4 regions of the Shewanella woodyi ATCC 51908 genome follow, and region 2 is predicted to be linked to each of the others. Evidence: predicted binding sites of a transcription regulator. Region 2 holds the regulator's gene; each other region holds the start of a gene.
What was found. The regulator LexA, encoded in region 2, represses DNA repair genes until DNA is damaged. The targets are predictions, from matches to a motif close to TACTGTATNNNNATACAGTA.

Region 1 (4,220 bases), 2.1 Mb from region 2:
TTCTCGCAGGACTTAAGGTCACTGGATTGGCAATGAATGGAGTTTGACTCACCTGTTCAATTACAGGGTGTCGACCAGACTCTATTTGAATACCAGGGATATCGGTTAACACTGGTCTTTGATAGTTGAGCGTGTCGGCTCGCTCTGCAAAGTTTGCGAGTACATCTAGCTCTGCTGCACCTTGGGCGAAAAGTTGCAATTCATGGAGCTGAGGCAAGATAAGATCGAACAGTTGATCCCATAGTTGCTTCTCAAGGGCTAGGGCTTTGCCTTGGCTGGAGAGCACTTTCTCTTCGTGCTCCTTTAGCTCTGCGACAATATAACGCTCAGTATTTTTCAGTGTCTGTCTGCGCTGGTAACTCAGAGGCACAAGATCAGATTCTCTCCGACTGACCTCAATATAGTAACCGTGTACACGATTGTAGCCGACTTTTAGCGTCGAGATGCCAGTGGCCTCTTTTTCTCTTGCCTCAAGCTCAGCTAAGTAGTCTGTTGCGCCTTGGCTTAGGTCACGCCATTGATCTAATTCAGCATTGTAGCCAGGCTTTAACACCCCACCATCACGGATAAGCATAGGAGGATTATCGACGATCGCACTATCAAGTAATGCTAGTTCCTCTGGAAACTCACTGATAATTCTAGCTAAAGATTGAAGGTGAGCCGATTGGCATCTGGCCAGTATTTGTTGGATCTCTGGCAGTATCGCTAAGGCATGCTTAAGGCGAGAGAAGTCTCTGGGACGTGCATTTCTCAATGCAAGCCTCGCGGTTATCCGCTCAACATCACCCAGTGACTTTAATAGAGGGTGCAACTCATCATAGAGACCATTCTCCAATATCTCTTCGAGGGCGCTTTGACGCGCTTCGATACGCTGACGATCACGCAGTGGCTCGTGGATCCATCTTTGTAACATACGACTTCCCATCGGAGTCGTTGTATTATCGAGCACAGTGGCAAGCGTATTTGAGTGGCCCCCTTGGAGGTTCATCGTTAGCTCTAGGTTACGTCTGGTTGCAGCATCGAGAATGATGCTATCGCCTTGATTAAACCTGACTATTGAGTTGATATGAGGGAGTGCTGTGCGTTGAGTGTCTTTTACGTACTGCATAAGACAACCGGCTGCCTGAAGAGATAGCCGAGCACCATCTAACCCAAAACCTTGCAGATCTTTGGTACCAAATTGATCAAGCAGAAGCTTTTGACTTGTGTCGAAATCAAACTCCCACTCAGGGCGACGGCGGGTGCCTTCAAATGCTGAAATCAGGCTCATCTCAGAGAAGTCTTCACTGTAGAGAAGCTCAGCTGGACTGGTACGTTGAAGCTCTGCTTCTAGTGCTTCACAGGACTCAAGTTCCGCAATGACAAATCGCCCCGAACTAATATCTAATGTGGCATAGCCAAAGCCTTTTTTACCGTGATAAACCGCTGCAAGTAGATTATCTTGTCTCTCCTGCAGTAACGCTTCATCGGTGAGTGTGCCTGGTGTGACGAGTCGAACCACCTTACGCTCAACCGGGCCTTTAGATGTCGCTGGATCGCCAACTTGTTCACAGATAGCAACCGAAACTCGCAGTTGAACCAGCTTTGCCAAATAGCCCTCTACAGCGTGGTAGGGAAGGCCAGCCATAGGGATAGGATCACCACCACTTTTGCCTCTTGCTGTAAGTGAGATCCCTAATAGCTCAGATGCCTTCTTGGCATCATCGTAAAAAAGCTCATAGAAATCGCCCATACGGTAGAAAAGAAGTACATCTGGATTTTCGGCTTTTAAAGTCAAATACTGACGCATCATAGGGGTATGTTTTTCTAAATCTTGGCTGTCGATCGCTTTCATCTACTGCTCGTCTCTTTTATGACGTATTAAACTGGCCGCATTTATCTAAATCGACCTTTACTGGTTGGCGGCAATATTAACAATATTTTTCCCATTATTAAGCTTTTAATCGCGATAAAAAATCAGAATGAATAATATCTGTGGAAATAAGTACTTATTATCCAGTGATCTGGAGTGAAGAAAAATATTCTTCCACAGTACTTGATACTGTATGACTATACAGTATACTAGTTTGCATATTGAGACTCCTTTTACGCACTTTTTGATAGACGCTGGAGTCATCACAAGATTTTAATCAGCGCAACCGCTGTGACTCTGAGGATACAGGAATGAAGATAGACGCGAACAAAGAGAAAGCACTTAACGCCGTTTTAGGCCAGATCGAAAAGCAGTTCGGTAAAGGCTCTATTATGAAGCTGGGCGAAAACCGCTCAATGGATGTTGAAACTATCTCTACCGGTTCACTCTCTTTAGATGTTGCCTTAGGCGCTGGCGGTCTTCCAATGGGACGTATCGTTGAGATCTACGGTCCAGAATCTTCAGGTAAAACAACCCTAACTCTAGAGCTTATTGCCGCAGCTCAACGTGAAGGCAAAGTATGTGCCTTTATCGATGCAGAGCATGCTCTAGACCCTATCTATGCTAAAAAGCTAGGTGTGGATATCGATAATTTACTTTGTTCACAGCCTGATACGGGTGAGCAAGCGTTAGAGATCTGTGATGCGTTAACTCGCTCTGGTGCTGTTGATGTTATCGTTGTCGATTCGGTTGCTGCCTTAACACCAAAAGCGGAAATTGAAGGTGAGATTGGTGATTCTCACATGGGTCTAGCGGCTCGTATGATGAGTCAAGCGATGCGTAAGCTTGCTGGTAACCTAAAACAAACCAATACCATGCTTATCTTTATTAACCAGATCCGTATGAAGATTGGTGTTATGTTTGGTAACCCTGAAACCACTACAGGTGGTAACGCACTGAAGTTTTATGCTTCTGTCCGTCTTGATATCCGCCGCACTGGTGCAATTAAAGAGCGTGATGAGGTTGTTGGTAACGAGACTCGCGTGAAAGTGGTTAAGAATAAGATTGCTGCACCATTTAAACAGGCTGAGTTCCAGATCCTATACGGGCAAGGTATTAACCGTACTGGTGAATTGGTTGACTTAGGTGTGGCTCATAAACTGGTTGAGAAAGCTGGTGCTTGGTATAGCTATAAAGGCGATAAGATAGGCCAAGGTCGTGCAAATGCGGGTAAGTTCCTGCTTGATAACCCAGCGATTGCTGAGGAGATTGATACAGCACTACGTGGCATGCTGCTTGCCTCTGTTGAGCCTGCAGTCGAGTCTGAAGTGGGTGATGAGAATGTTGATCTTGAAACTGGTGAAATATTCTAAGCACTGAGCACTAAGCTTAACTGTTTGCATCATTGCTCACGCTCACTATCTCGCGGTGGTATCTTGCCACCGCGATTATTATACTGATTGATATAATCTCTAAACTGTTTTATTGACTGTGACTCAGTTTTCCCCTGCTAGCTTAGCGCTTCCTCTAAATTTCGACTCTTTCCGACTTTTCCACCGCTAAATCTCTGGTTGTTATCCTTTAGACTGATTATAATGTCCGGCTAAATAGTATGTCGGTGAATGTTATATTCACTGTTAGCTTAATTAATTCAGGATGATTTCATGTATCAAACCACTGCAGCGCTAAGAAGTGCTTTCTTGGAGTATTTCCGCACTAACGGTCATCAGGTTGTGGACAGTAGTTCACTGGTACCTGTAAATGATCCAACCTTGCTGTTTACTAACGCAGGTATGAACCAGTTTAAAGATGTATTTCTAGGAGAAGATAAGCGTAGTTATACACGAGCTACCTCTTCTCAGCGTTGCGTGCGTGCCGGTGGTAAGCACAATGATCTGGATAATGTGGGTTATACCGCTCGTCACCATACCTTTTTCGAAATGTTAGGTAATTTTAGCTTCGGTGATTACTTTAAGCGTGAAGCAATCAGCTTTGCATGGAACTTTCTGACTCAAGAGCTAAAGCTTCCTAAAGAACGTCTATGTGTCACCATCTATGAAACCGATGATGAAGCTTTTGATATCTGGACTAAAGAGATTGGAGTTCCAGCAGAGAGTTTGATCCGTATCGGCGATAATAAAGGGGCTCCATATGCCTCTGATAACTTCTGGCAGATGGGTGATACAGGTCCTTGTGGTCCTTGTTCTGAGATCTTCTATGATCATGGCGATCATATCTGGGGTGGTCGTCCAGGTACGCCTGAAGAGGATGGTGATCGTTTTATCGAGATCTGGAATATCGTATTTATGCAGTACAACCGCCAAGCTAGTGGCGAGATGTTACCGCTGCCAAAGCCCTCTGTTGATAC
Region 2 (4,220 bases):
TTTCTGTTGCAGTTAACTGCTTAGCGAAGGCTTGCATTGCAGTGCCAGTCTTACCATTTAAAACAATATCAACATGACCTGCGACAGCGCCTTTAATCAGAGGACTGCCAATAAGAGAGGGAAACACCCCAGGAAGACCCGCACCGTTCGGTTGGTGACATGCAGCGCAGTTTGCCATGTATACCTGTTCTCCTTGAGTCATTAGTTCATCCATACTCAAGGTTTTACTCAATGCTGCTTGGGCTTCTGCGGCAGCAGAGCTTGCTTTACTCTTCTGCTCAACTAACCAAGTATCGAAATCTGCTTCAGAAACTGCTTCGACCACAATTGGCATAAAGCCATGGTCTTTGCCACATAACTCAGCACATTGGCCTCGGTAAGTTCCTGTTTTGTCTATACGTGTCCAAGCTTCATTAATGAATCCTGGATTGGCATCTTTTTTAACAGCGAAAGCGGGCACCCACCACGAATGGATGACATCTTCTGAAGTCATAAGAAAACGCACTTTCTTGTTGATTGGAAGAACTAAGGGGTTATCAACCTCAAGGAGATAGTTCTCTCCTTTTGCCTCTGTGCCATCGATCTGTTCTCTGGGAGTGGAGAGTAAGCTGTAAAATTCGATATCTTCATCAAAATAGCTGTAATGCCATTTCCATTGAGAGCCGGTAACTTTAATTGTGATATCGGCATCGGAAGGATCTTCCATTGCGATCAGGGTTTTAGTGGCGGGTATTGCCATTAAAATAAGTATGATAAAAGGCACAACGGTCCAAGCTATCTCAACCTTTGTACTTTCGTGAAAATTAGCCGCAATCGCACCTTTGGATTTTCTGTGATTGATCATGGAATAGATCATCACACCAAAGACCAAGATTCCGATGGCACAACAGATATATAGGATGATCATGTGCAGGTTGTACACCTGACCACTGATCTCCGTAACCCCTTGAGTCATATTCAAGGGCATCTCTGATGCCAACATGGGTGGCGTAAACAGCAACGCCAGAAAACAATACAGCGCTTTCTTCACTAGACTTCTCCTCTGCCAAAATATAAGACAAAGAAGAGTCACACAGTAAGTCTCTGCTCTATGCAAACTCTTCAGTTCCCAAAAAAGCAACGATGACATCAAAGTACGCTAGCGGTTTTACTTATTATTGTGAAAGTAGCAGTCTTTTTTGCTGCTGAAGTTAACCACATCTGTACCTACTACAGAATATATCTGTTTCGATTTCCGCTAGGTAAACAATGCAGTTATATCACTGGGAATTGATTTACTTTGCAGACGACTAAATCGCTTTGGATATAACAAATTATCGTTGTTATGTTTCTAACTTACTGTGTGTTGAAATATTGATCAAGATCACTTTTTCTTTATTTTTAAATTAATAATGCCATTTCATATAGGTATTTAGCAGGTTTCGATATTGTTAAATTTTTCAATCCTAGGTATTGATGAAGAGATAGTCATTTTCTTTTTAGTCACTAAAAACCTCATGGTGTATGGGTTTCAAAGCCCTTTATATAAGCTTGAAACTCTTTAGATATGCTGGATATTCAGATGTTTTTTGAAAGTGCTATTCGCAAAAAAGCCCCATAAAAGGGGCTTAAGAAGATAGGGGGAGAGATTAGTGAACGGATGAAAATAAACTTGGTTGCAAAGCTGAGTCGATAATAGGGTTATGGGTATTTACCTGAGAGCTTGAATTTGCATCCTCAATAACAACGCCCAACGCTCTAGCACTTTTAGCAACAATTTGAAGACGGCGGCTATCACGTGCATCTAACGATTGAGTCCAACAGAGCACTGCGCTAGAGGTGCCACTTGTCAGTGCTTTTTCCATTGCCCAGAGGGTTTCCACTTCATCTTTTGCATGTACCAAAAGTACGCGGTTCATTCTAACACCGGCTTCTGCTAGCAGCTTCTTGTAGCCTATATTCGGTGGGCTGATTAACACTATCCACTGTCCCTGCTGGCTTAATGTGGCAAGCTGTGAGCTCACCTGTTTTAACTCTTCACGCCCTTGTGTAGAGCTGGCTACAGAGGAGATAGTACTGCTTTGTAGCTGGCTGGAGTAATGAGTCTGGTGATCTATCCAAAGTCCAGGATGTCTTGGGCCATTGCCGATTAATGTGTTCATTGCCAATCTCCATTGCGAATAACACCGACAGCCAATCCTTCAATACTTAGGCTTTGGTTAGTTAGATCAACGACTATAGGACTGTAATCTTCATTTTCTGCATGAAGGTAAACAGTACTGCCTTTTTTCTCGAAGCGTTTAACTGTTACATCATCTTCAACACGGGCAACGACAACCTGACCGTTTCTTGCTTGCTCAGCCTTATGGACAGCCAGAAGATCTCCTTCGAGAATACCGATATCTTTCATGCTGTCGCCACGTACCCTAAGTAGAAAGTCGGCACTTGGATGGAACATATTTGGATCAACTTGATAATGCTGTTCAACATGCTCTTGAGCTAGGATAGGCTCCCCAGCTGCAACTTGGCCTATCAAAGGTAAGCCTTGCTCTTCAAGCTCCTCTGTTTGAGCTAACCTAATACCACGAGATGTACCAGGAATGATCTCAATACAGCCCTTTTTAGCTAGAGCCTTTAGGTGTTCCTCAGCAGCGTTGGCGCTTTTAAAACCTAAACGTTTAGCAATTTCTGCACGGGTTGGAGGCATGCCTGTTTCGGCAATATTGCATTTAATTAGTTCAAGAATTTCAGCTTGTCGTGGTGTTAAAGGTCTCATTATCAATCCTGTCTTTCTATACAGTAACTGTCAGTATATACAGTATTTTGATCAGTGCAAGTATTAACCAAATTTTATCTGTTTTTCTTATCTGTACTATTTAAGCTCTGTTTTTCTCTCTGATAGCAGCGGTTATCTAAGGCTTGAGCTAATTTGGTGGAATTATTCAAAATCTGGTACTCTATGCAGTTATTAAATTAAACACATTGCATAAGAATAATGTCCAAACAAGACTCCCTTTGGTTTAAATCACTGCGCTGGCTTCAGAAAAAGTTGGTGCATACTATTGTTGTGCCGCAAGAACCGTTTAAGGATCTAAATCTAGATCCTGAGAAACCGCTCGTTTATGTGATGAAGACTGAATCTCTCAGTGACATCGCAGCTCTCAGTGAGATCACGGGAGAGCTAGGTTTACCTAGCCCTTATGAGCCATTAGAGGTTGAAGGGCGGTCAACGCCTAGAGTGGTATGCCTAGAGGGGGCTAAGCCTCTTATGGGGAAAAGGGAGAGTAATGAGTTCTTCCTAAGTAGCTTTATGGATCTGTTAAAGGCACATAAAGAGAGTCCAGATCTCGATATTCAACTGGTACCTGTGAGTCTCTATTGGGGAAGAACGCCAGGTAAAGAGGATGACACGATGAAAGCCGCTGTGCTTGAGCGTGAGAATCCAACTTGGTTGCGTAAATGTTTGATGATCCTATTTTTAGGCCGACATAACTTTGTTCAATTCTCCAATTCGGTCTCGATACGTTATATGGCCGATGAGCATGGCACTGATAAGCGTATCGCACATAAACTTGCCCGCGTAGCCCGAGTGCACTTTAGCCGTCAGCGAAAGGTGATGACAGGCCCAGTTTTACCTAAGAGGCAGGCCCTTTTCCATGCCTTGATTAACTCAGAAAGTTTAAAGAGAGCGATTCAGGAGGAGGCGACGAGCAAGAAGATTTCAGAGGTTGAAGCCAGAGCGAAGGCGATGGAGTATCTGGATGAGATTGCTGCGGATTACTCAGACAGCTTAGTGCGTATTGCTGAGCGCTTCCTGACCTGGTTGTGGAATAAGCTTTACAAAGGTATCAATATTAAGGGAGCTGAACAGATCCGTCAGCTACACCATGATGGCCATGAGATCATCTACGTGCCTTGTCACAGAAGCCATATGGATTATCTGCTGCTCTCCTATATTCTCTATTACCAAGGTATGGTTCCGCCTCACATTGCAGCGGGGATCAACCTGAATTTCTGGCCTGCAGGCCCTATGTTCCGCCGTGGTGGTGCCTTCTTTATTCGCCGTAGTTTCAGAGGTAATAAACTGTATACCGCTGTGTTTCGCGAATATCTGGATCAACTTTTCACTAAAGGTTACTCGGTCGAGTACTTCACCGAAGGTGGACGTTCAAGAACCGGACGCCTATTGGCACCTAAAACCGGTATGATCGCGATGACGCTTAACAGTGTACTTCGTGGAA
Region 3 (4,220 bases), 2.4 Mb from region 2:
TCAACAATCACACCGGCAACAGGTGACTTACCTAGTTTGACATTAACACGCTGGTTTTGTTTCAGCTCATTTAGTACTGCAGGCGTTAAATTAACAGCTGGTGCCGCTTCTTTAACTGGCTTAGGTGCAGGTTTTGTACGCTTAGGTGCGACTTTCTTAGCAGGCTTCTTACTTGCCTTTTCGCTAGCCTTAGCGGCTGTTGCTTTAGCAATACGCTTCGCTTTAGCTTTTTCCTGGCTCTCTTTAAGAGTCAACTGAGCATGTTCAATATGCTCCTGCTCTAATTCACCACACGCTTGACCGTCTAAATCGATACGTTGTGCACCCGCTTTTACGCCTTTTAGGTAACGCCAGCTACTAGTATAGCGTCTTAAAGCAATTCTCAATTGGGTTTTACTTACTTTAGAATCATCAGCCAACCTTTCAGCCAAATCCTGAAACAATCCAATCTTTAATGGCTTAGTTTCACCTTCGGCGATAAAGCACAAAGGAAATGTTTCATATAAATACGCAAGTATTGCGTTGGTGTCGGTCAACTTCTCTGTTGATTCCATCATTACTTCCACAGTTAAAAAAAGGGACTCTATCCAAACATATCAGCATAATATGTCATCAAGGGTCGTTTATATTCGTCAGGCTCAGCTGTATTCGAGCTCCAGTCTATGACTAAACATTGGGCAAGAGTACAAACGCAGCAGACATACCTTAGCAATTACAATTAACAAACGCCAAGCATTCATTCTAAGAATGAGAAACGCTTAACGCCCTTATCATTCGAATCGCCTATTATAAGCGTGACGGCCGCGATTGCGACCATCAATTGCGCAAAATTGGTTGTAGTTTAACCAAATAACGCACTTTCGAAGCTCTTAACTAAGTTTTCCAGGCCAATTTGATCTGTTTTAGTGAATCGGTTCAAAATTGGGCTGTCTATATCGAGTACACCGATAAGCCTATTATTATCGAAAACAGGAATGACAATCTCAGAGTTACTGGCTGAATCACAAGCAATATGACCATCAAATTGATGGACATCATCAACTCGCATCGTCTTTTTTTCTGCTGCTGAAGTTCCACATACACCTTTACCAAGCGGGATACGACTGCATGCCACTTTTCCTTGAAAAGGACCTAAAACAAGTTGCTCATCTTTTAGGAGGTAAAAACCAACCCAATTAAGTTGCTCAACAGCATCATTAATCAAGGCTGAAAAGTTTGCCATCGCAGCAACCAGATCATCTTCTCCCGAGAGCAGTGCCTGAGCCTGACGATTTAAGGAGTCATAACATTCCAGATCCATACAAATTTCCTAACACTTTATTTTTTAGTTTCTGCCTTTTTAGGCGATTTTTTAGCGGTTTTTGCTGCAGAAGGTGCCACACCTTTTAGTAAACTGAATAACTCATCTTTATTTTGTGCCATATAGAAAGCTAACTTTTCGCAGACATTATCATCCAGCTCAAGTTCAGAATTCGCCACAAAAGGCGTCAATTGATCAGCGATATCAAGCATCTTGTCGTAAGCATCAGCTTCCTTCTTAGATGTGAATGTCATCTTCTCAACCCCTTCTCTGACCACGACAAATTTAGTAATTACCGCCATACCTGCCCTCATACTGTTTTTATATACAGTTACAGAGTCTCACAAAAATAACTTCTTATGCAAGTATTCTGAGAAATCTGATATAATCCAGCTGATTATCAACAGTTACTGATGTTGTATATTTAAGAATGGTTTAAGGTTCATCACTATACTAAAGCCGCGTTTTAGTCTGGTGGGATAGCTTACCCGCTCAAATGTCCATGTAAAACAGGATACCAATAAGGGATTTGAAGCTAGAGATGGAACGAGATTGTATTGATGATTGCGTGACCTTATGCCGCTCCTGTGATTTAGTGGTAACCAAGCGAGCACTTCCTTCGGGAGTTAGGGCCTTGTGTCCGCGTTGTCATACCGCCCTTTACGATACGCCATACTGTTCCATTAACGGTATGTTAGCGCTTTGCATCACTGCACTGATCTTTTTCACGCCTGCTAATTTTCTTCCCATTTTAGAGTTACATTTTTTAGGCAGTGTAAGAACAGCAACAATTGCAGAAGGAGCCATAGCCGTTGCGCACCAAGGTTACTGGATCGTGGGAATATCGGTCATGCTCACGGCGGTGATCGCACCAGGAGTACTAATATTATCAATCTTGTCGCAGATCCTAATCATTAAATACCGTCTGCACTCGCCTTTTTTTAGAGACGTGCTTAAACGCCTGTTGAAATATCAAGATATTCTGTCGCAGCTAACCATGCTTGAGATCTACCTCATCAGTATCTTAGTGTCTGTGTTCAATTTATCTGATTTTGCCGATATCTTCTTAGGCATGGGAACATTTTGCTTCTCTATGCTTTTTATCGTCACTCTATTTCTACAGCGTGAATATAATTTAGAGCATATGTGGAGCATGCTTGATGAGTAACATCGATGAAAATGCTCAAGGCAAGGAGATGGGATTAACCACTTGCCCCTCCTGTAATAAACTAAATGAGCAGAAACAGACTCACTGTACTCGCTGTGATAGCCCATTAATGGTACGAGATACCACTAGCTTGCAAAAAAGCTGGGCGTTACTTATCACCGCAGCCATCTTGTTAATTCCGGCAAATATCTATCCAATCACCATGTTGACCGATCGTGGGCGTATTCGCCATGACACCATCTTTACCGGGATCACACACCTAGTACAATCCGACATGTTTCCTATCGCGATTATACTGTTTACCGCCAGTATTTTAGTCCCTCTACTTAAAATAGTCGGCTTAACGATTTACCTAACCGCCATCAGTTTTCGTTTGCCCATCTCCAAGAAGATGCTAATGGTAGGTTTCCATATCATTGAATGGATAGGACGTTGGTCCATGTTGGACCTATTTGTCATATCCATCACTGTCGCACTGGTTAATATGGGGCAGCTCTTGGATGCCAAGCCCGCCCCAGCCGCCACTGCATTTGCATTAGTGATTTTGCTGACTCAGATGGCAGCAAAAGTACTGGACACTCGTTTACTCTGGGATCGACTGGAATCGAAAGATGACAAAAATAGAAGCACCAAAAGTCGTTAAAAAGAAACTCTTCTCTCCAATCTGGCTTCTGCCACTAGTGGCGCTGGCATTAGGCGCTTGGTTAGGCGTAAAGAGTATTAAAGAAGCGGGTATCGAAGTGCGGATCCACTTCCCTAGCGCTACTGGTATTGATGTAGGAAAAACATTAGTCCGCTACCAAGGTTTAACAGTCGGTAAAGTGGTCGATATCAGTATTGATGACGAGCTAAAAGGCGTTAATGTTGACCTAAAAATGGATTATCGAGCCGATCCTTTTCTTAATAAAGGCACTAAATTCTGGCTAGTTGCCCCAAAAGCGTCAATTACAGGTGTTGAGGGGTTAGATACCCTATTTTCTGGCAACTATATTGCTATTCAACCCGGAGATGGCGAATCCCAGTCTTTCTTTGAAGCAGAAGAGAATGCACCTGCAATTTTGCCTAACGAAGATGGATTAGTGATAGAGCTGACGAGTGAAACTTTGGGCTCTTTAGATGTTGGTTCTCAGCTCTTTTATCGCCAGATCCCCGTTGGACAGGTGATAAGCTATAAACTCAAAGGAGCAAGTGAGATCTCACTCACCGCCTTTATTAAGAAACAATATGCTCACCTAGTCAAAAAAGACTCACAATTTTGGAATGTATCAGGCCTTAAAATAGATGCCTCACTCTCTGGCATAAAGATAAAAACCGAAAGCTTATCCACTATTTTGGCTGGCGGGTTAAGCTTCAGCTCCTCTGAAAACTCAGAAATGGCAGAAAAAGGCCAGCAATATAAGATTTATGACAATGAAGAACTCGCTCTAGGCGGGATAGAGTTTACCTTGACCGCTGATAAAGCTGAGTCAGCAACCATAGGTACTCCAATTGTATTTAGAGGCATCAACATTGGCCGCATCACCGACTCTAAACTCACCAACTCAGGGGTTGAGTTTACCGCTAAGCTCAATACTGAGCATGCAGAACTACTTTCCGCAAGCTCCCAATTTTGGTTAGAGGGGGCAGATCTATCACTTTCAGGCGTTAAACATGCAGAGCGGTTACTCACAGGAAGCGTAATTAACTTTTCACCGGGCTCAGGTGAACCAGCATCACAATACCCTCTTCTAGCTGAGCAACCTGATAAGCTAG
Region 4 (4,220 bases), 2.5 Mb from region 2:
ATGTTTAAAGTGAGTGATGAATACGAAAAGACGAACACTTTTTTTCGGTACAATATTTATTTTAGACCTATAATTTAAATAGGCTTATTTAATTGTCTTGTGGAACTGAAATGGAATCGAGCAGGGATACTTTTGTAAAAGATAAAAAAACGGTCTTAATTGTCGATGATACGCCAGATAACCTTAGTCTTCTTCATGAACTACTAAAGGATAACTATCATGTCAAAGCTGCCGTTAATGGTGTGATAGCACTAAACATCATTAATAAAGGAGGCATAGACATTATTCTTCTGGATGTGATGATGCCTGAGATGGATGGCTATGAAGTTTGTCGCAGAGTGAAGGCTGATGATGAAATCTGTGACATTCCTATTATTTTTCTTACAGCGAAAACGAGCATTGATGATGAGACCATGGGTTTTGATCTTGGTGCTGCTGATTATCTAAGTAAACCTATCAGTCCTCCTCTGTTATTAGCGCGGGTAAAGACTCACCTAGAGATAAAAGCTTCAAAAGATTATTTAAAAAATCAAAACATCTTGTTAGAGAATGAAGTGAAGCGTCGAACTCAGGAGGTGGTGAATATTCAAAATGTGACAATTACTGCCATGGCAAATTTGGCGGAGACCCGAGATCCTGAGACAGGGTTTCATATTAAGCGAACTCAGATCTATATGAAGTTACTTGCGACTCAGCTTAGTCATAAAGAGCACTATCGTGAGATGTTAACTCCCGCTTATATTGAACAGCTTTTTACCTCAGCGCCTCTACATGACATTGGAAAAGTGGGGATATCGGACAGTATCTTATTAAAGCCAGGTAAGCTGACTAAAGAGGAGTTTGATACGATGAAAACCCATGCTTATTTAGGGTTTAAATCGTTAGATACAGCAGAGAAACACATGGATCAATCTGATACGTTCTTGCATATCGCCAAGGATATCGCTCACTATCACCATGAAAAATGGGATGGTTCAGGTTATCCAGATGGTTTAGTTGGAGAGGCTATTCCCTTGAGTGCCCGTATGATGGCGATAGCCGATGTGTACGACGCACTTATTAGTAAGCGGGTGTATAAAGATGCGATGACCCATGAAACCGCATTAGATATTATTAAGGAGGGGAAGGGCAACCATTTTGATCCTGAATTAATTGAGGCTTTCCTCGAAGTTGAAGATGATTTTTATGAGGTTGCATCTAAATACAGAGATGAAAATTAAACAGGGCATAAGTTGGGCTCTATTTTGACTTAGTTCGATGAACAGTATTCTTTCGTTTATCTGTTTTTACTCTAAATTTGCTAATGACAGGATCAGTAATATTTATAGTAACATTAACTTAGAGCCGATCACTTCGATTAGCTGGTTCTTTATTTTAAATCCCCGATACATGGCTAATTGACATGTACACACCACACCAGCATCCAGATAGCGAACAGAAAAGTCACCGCATTGCGGTTAAGCCTATGTTTCATACTTAAGCCGATTAAAGTACTGATACAGGTTAATGCTATCTGCATGGTCAGCAATAACATTAACTCAAAAATTTTGTTGTCGGTTACAAAAGGTAAAATAAGCAGGGCAATGGCAGTAACAAGCAGAAAATGATAGAGAAGTAGGTTATTCAGACTACTACCAGAGGCGGGAGTGGTTGCAATCATCAGGTGTCCTTTCGTTAGTCAGAGAATATCTTGAACTCGATTATTGTTTAAATGAGAATTATTCTCAATTGAATTTACATTAAATTCTTTCATCATTGCAGCTAGATAGACTTTAAGCTAAAGTTACTGGTAATTTATACAGTGTTCGGTATTTTATTTATGATCCTCTATATCGCAGAGAAACCCTCCCTTGGTCGGGCGATTGCCGACGTGTTGCCTAAACCCCATAAAAAAGGTGACGGGCACATTATTGCTGGCAATGGAGATTGTGTTTCTTGGTGTATTGGCCACCTTCTTGAGCAAGCCGAGCCTGATGCCTATGACCCTGAGTTCAAATCGTGGAAGTTTGAACACCTGCCAATTGTTCCAGATAGCTGGAAAATGAAAGCTAAGCCGAAAACTCGCTCACAACTAACTATTTTAAAAGGATTAATTAAGCAGGCCTCACAACTTGTTAATGCCGGAGATCCTGATAGAGAGGGACAACTTCTGGTCGATGAGGTGATCGCTCATTTTGGCGTTAAAGGGGATAAATTACATCAAACAAAACGTTTGTTGATAAGCGATCTTAACCCACAAGCGGTAAAGCGAGCCTTAGGACAGATGCGCAGTAATCGTGAGTTCATTCCTCTATCCACCTCTGCTTTAGCCCGCTCACGGGCTGATTGGTTATACGGGCTAAATATGACTCGGGCATATACGATTCAGGGACGCAAAGTTGGTTATCAAGGTGTACTGTCAGTGGGCCGTGTACAGACCCCATTACTTGGCTTAGTGGTTCGCCGAGATGAGGAGATCGCTAATTTTGTCTCTAAACCATTCTTTGAGGTGTTAGCCAATCTTAGTACTGAGCATAATGAACATTTTAAAGCGAAATGGCAGCCCAGCGAAGCATGCCAAGCCTATATGGACGAAGAGGGGAGAGTGCTTTCAAAAGGCTTAGCGCAAAATGTCGTTGGCAGGATCACTGAGCAGCCAGCTTGTGTGGTGGGTCTAGACAGTAAAGACAAGAAACAGAATCAGCCACTTCCTTATAATCTTTCATCCTTGCAGATAGATGCCGCTAAGCGTTTTGGCATGAGTGCTAAGGAGGTATTAGATACTTGTCAGGCACTCTATGAGAAATATAAACTGATCACCTATCCCAGATCCGATAGTCGTTATCTACCTATTGAGCAGTTCTCGATGGCACCTTCAGTGATTAAAGCTGTGCTGAGTGGCGCAAGCGAGTTAGTGATAGGGCCTGAACAGCCTGATTCTAAAATTAAGTCCAAGGCGTGGAACGATAAGAAAGTTGATGCCCATCACGCCATTATTCCCACAGAGAAAACGGCAAATTTAGCTGGATTAACGCCAAGAGAGAGGCAGATATATCTGCAGCTTGCTCGCCAGTATCTAGCGCAGTTTTACAGCCCCTACCAATACCATGAAACCTTGGTTGAGGTGGAGATTGCGGGAGGTAAGTTCAAAACCAAGGCTAAGCAAGATAAATCCCTAGGATGGAAACAGCTTTTCGCTAAAAAGGGGGAAAAACTGGAGGAGAAGGGGAGCGCTGTTGGCGACAGTAGTGATGATGACTTAGACGCTTTACAAAAGTTACCTCAGCTTAAAAAAGGTCAAGCTCTTCACTCGGGTCAAGGTGAGCTCATTGAGAAGCAGACTCAAGCTCCCAAGCATTTTACCGATGCGACTTTACTTGGTGCTATGACAGGGATAAATCGCTATGTTACCGACCCTGAGATCCGCAAGATTTTAAAAGACACCGACGGTCTAGGTACCGAGGCTACACGGGCGGGAATTATTGAGTTGCTGTTTAAGCGAAATTACCTAAGCAGAAGTGGTAAATCCATTGTTGCAACCGACGTCGGAAAGGGGCTGATTAATAGCCTGCCAATGAGTGCAACTACGCCAGATATGACTGCACTTTGGGAAAGTAACTTAGATGCTATTAGTCGTAAGGAAGCCAAGTACATCAACTTTATGTCACCACTGGTGGATTCACTTGCCCAACTTATCACCCAGGCTGGTGCGCAACTGCCTACCTCGTTACAAGGTATTAAGGCCCCTAAATCAAACTTTAAAAAAAGGGCATACAGTAGAAAGAAAACAACCAAGAGTGCTGCTAAACCCAGTGGCAGAAGAGCGACAAAGGTCAGCTAGGTTCTTACTTTGTCTCATTTCTGTCGGCTTATTCTTTGGTTGCTAGATTTTAATCATTGGCCTTTAGTTGCTCCAGAATTTTGTTTTTAATGGTTTGGTGACGACGTGCTAGCTGTCGGTTTCGTTTATGCACCAAAAATAGTGATTCATTTACAGCTTGTTTAGGGGGGGAAATATAGAGCTTATCACGGTAGCTAGAGTTCGAAAGCACACTTTGAGGGAGTACAGTACAGCCTATGCCTAGTGAGATCGGCAGCAAAATTTGGTTGAGTTGATTAACATAGCTGACGGTTTTTATTTCATCGATGTTGAGTTTTGAGAGTTCAGAGTTGCCACACAGGTCGAAATAGAGTGATAGATAATGTTCAGCATCTGGGTGTTTAACTAAACCGCACTCTTG

Region 1: the regulator LexA is predicted to act here: its motif matches at 2,040-2,059, upstream of recA (recombinase RecA).
Region 3: the regulator LexA is predicted to act here: its motif matches at 1,614-1,633, upstream of SWOO_RS10895 (YebG family protein).
Region 4: the regulator LexA is predicted to act here: its motif matches at 1,785-1,804, upstream of SWOO_RS15355 (DNA topoisomerase III).

What each region holds. Positions count from the first base shown of each region.
Region 1 is NC_010506.1:4,092,493-4,096,712, reverse strand. It holds gene mutS (DNA mismatch repair protein MutS) at 1-1,834, opposite strand, end outside; gene recA (recombinase RecA) at 2,164-3,225, shown strand; gene alaS (alanine--tRNA ligase) at 3,517-4,220, shown strand, end outside.
Region 2 is NC_010506.1:215,540-219,759, forward strand. It holds gene coxB (cytochrome c oxidase subunit II) at 1-1,030, opposite strand, end outside; gene SWOO_RS00920 (cell division inhibitor SulA) at 1,629-2,141, opposite strand; gene lexA (transcriptional repressor LexA) at 2,138-2,755, opposite strand; gene plsB (glycerol-3-phosphate 1-O-acyltransferase PlsB) at 2,975-4,220, shown strand, end outside.
Region 3 is NC_010506.1:2,605,090-2,609,309, reverse strand. It holds gene proQ (RNA chaperone ProQ) at 1-554, opposite strand, end outside; gene SWOO_RS10900 (GAF domain-containing protein) at 842-1,300, opposite strand; gene SWOO_RS10895 (YebG family protein) at 1,318-1,602, opposite strand; gene SWOO_RS10890 (paraquat-inducible protein A) at 1,842-2,468, shown strand; gene SWOO_RS10885 (paraquat-inducible protein A) at 2,461-3,111, shown strand; gene SWOO_RS10880 (MlaD family protein) at 3,080-4,220, shown strand, end outside.
Region 4 is NC_010506.1:3,641,712-3,645,931, reverse strand. It holds gene SWOO_RS15365 (HD-GYP domain-containing protein) at 111-1,220, shown strand; gene SWOO_RS15360 (hypothetical protein) at 1,394-1,660, opposite strand; gene SWOO_RS15355 (DNA topoisomerase III) at 1,820-3,820, shown strand; gene SWOO_RS15350 (LysR family transcriptional regulator) at 3,870-4,220, opposite strand, start outside.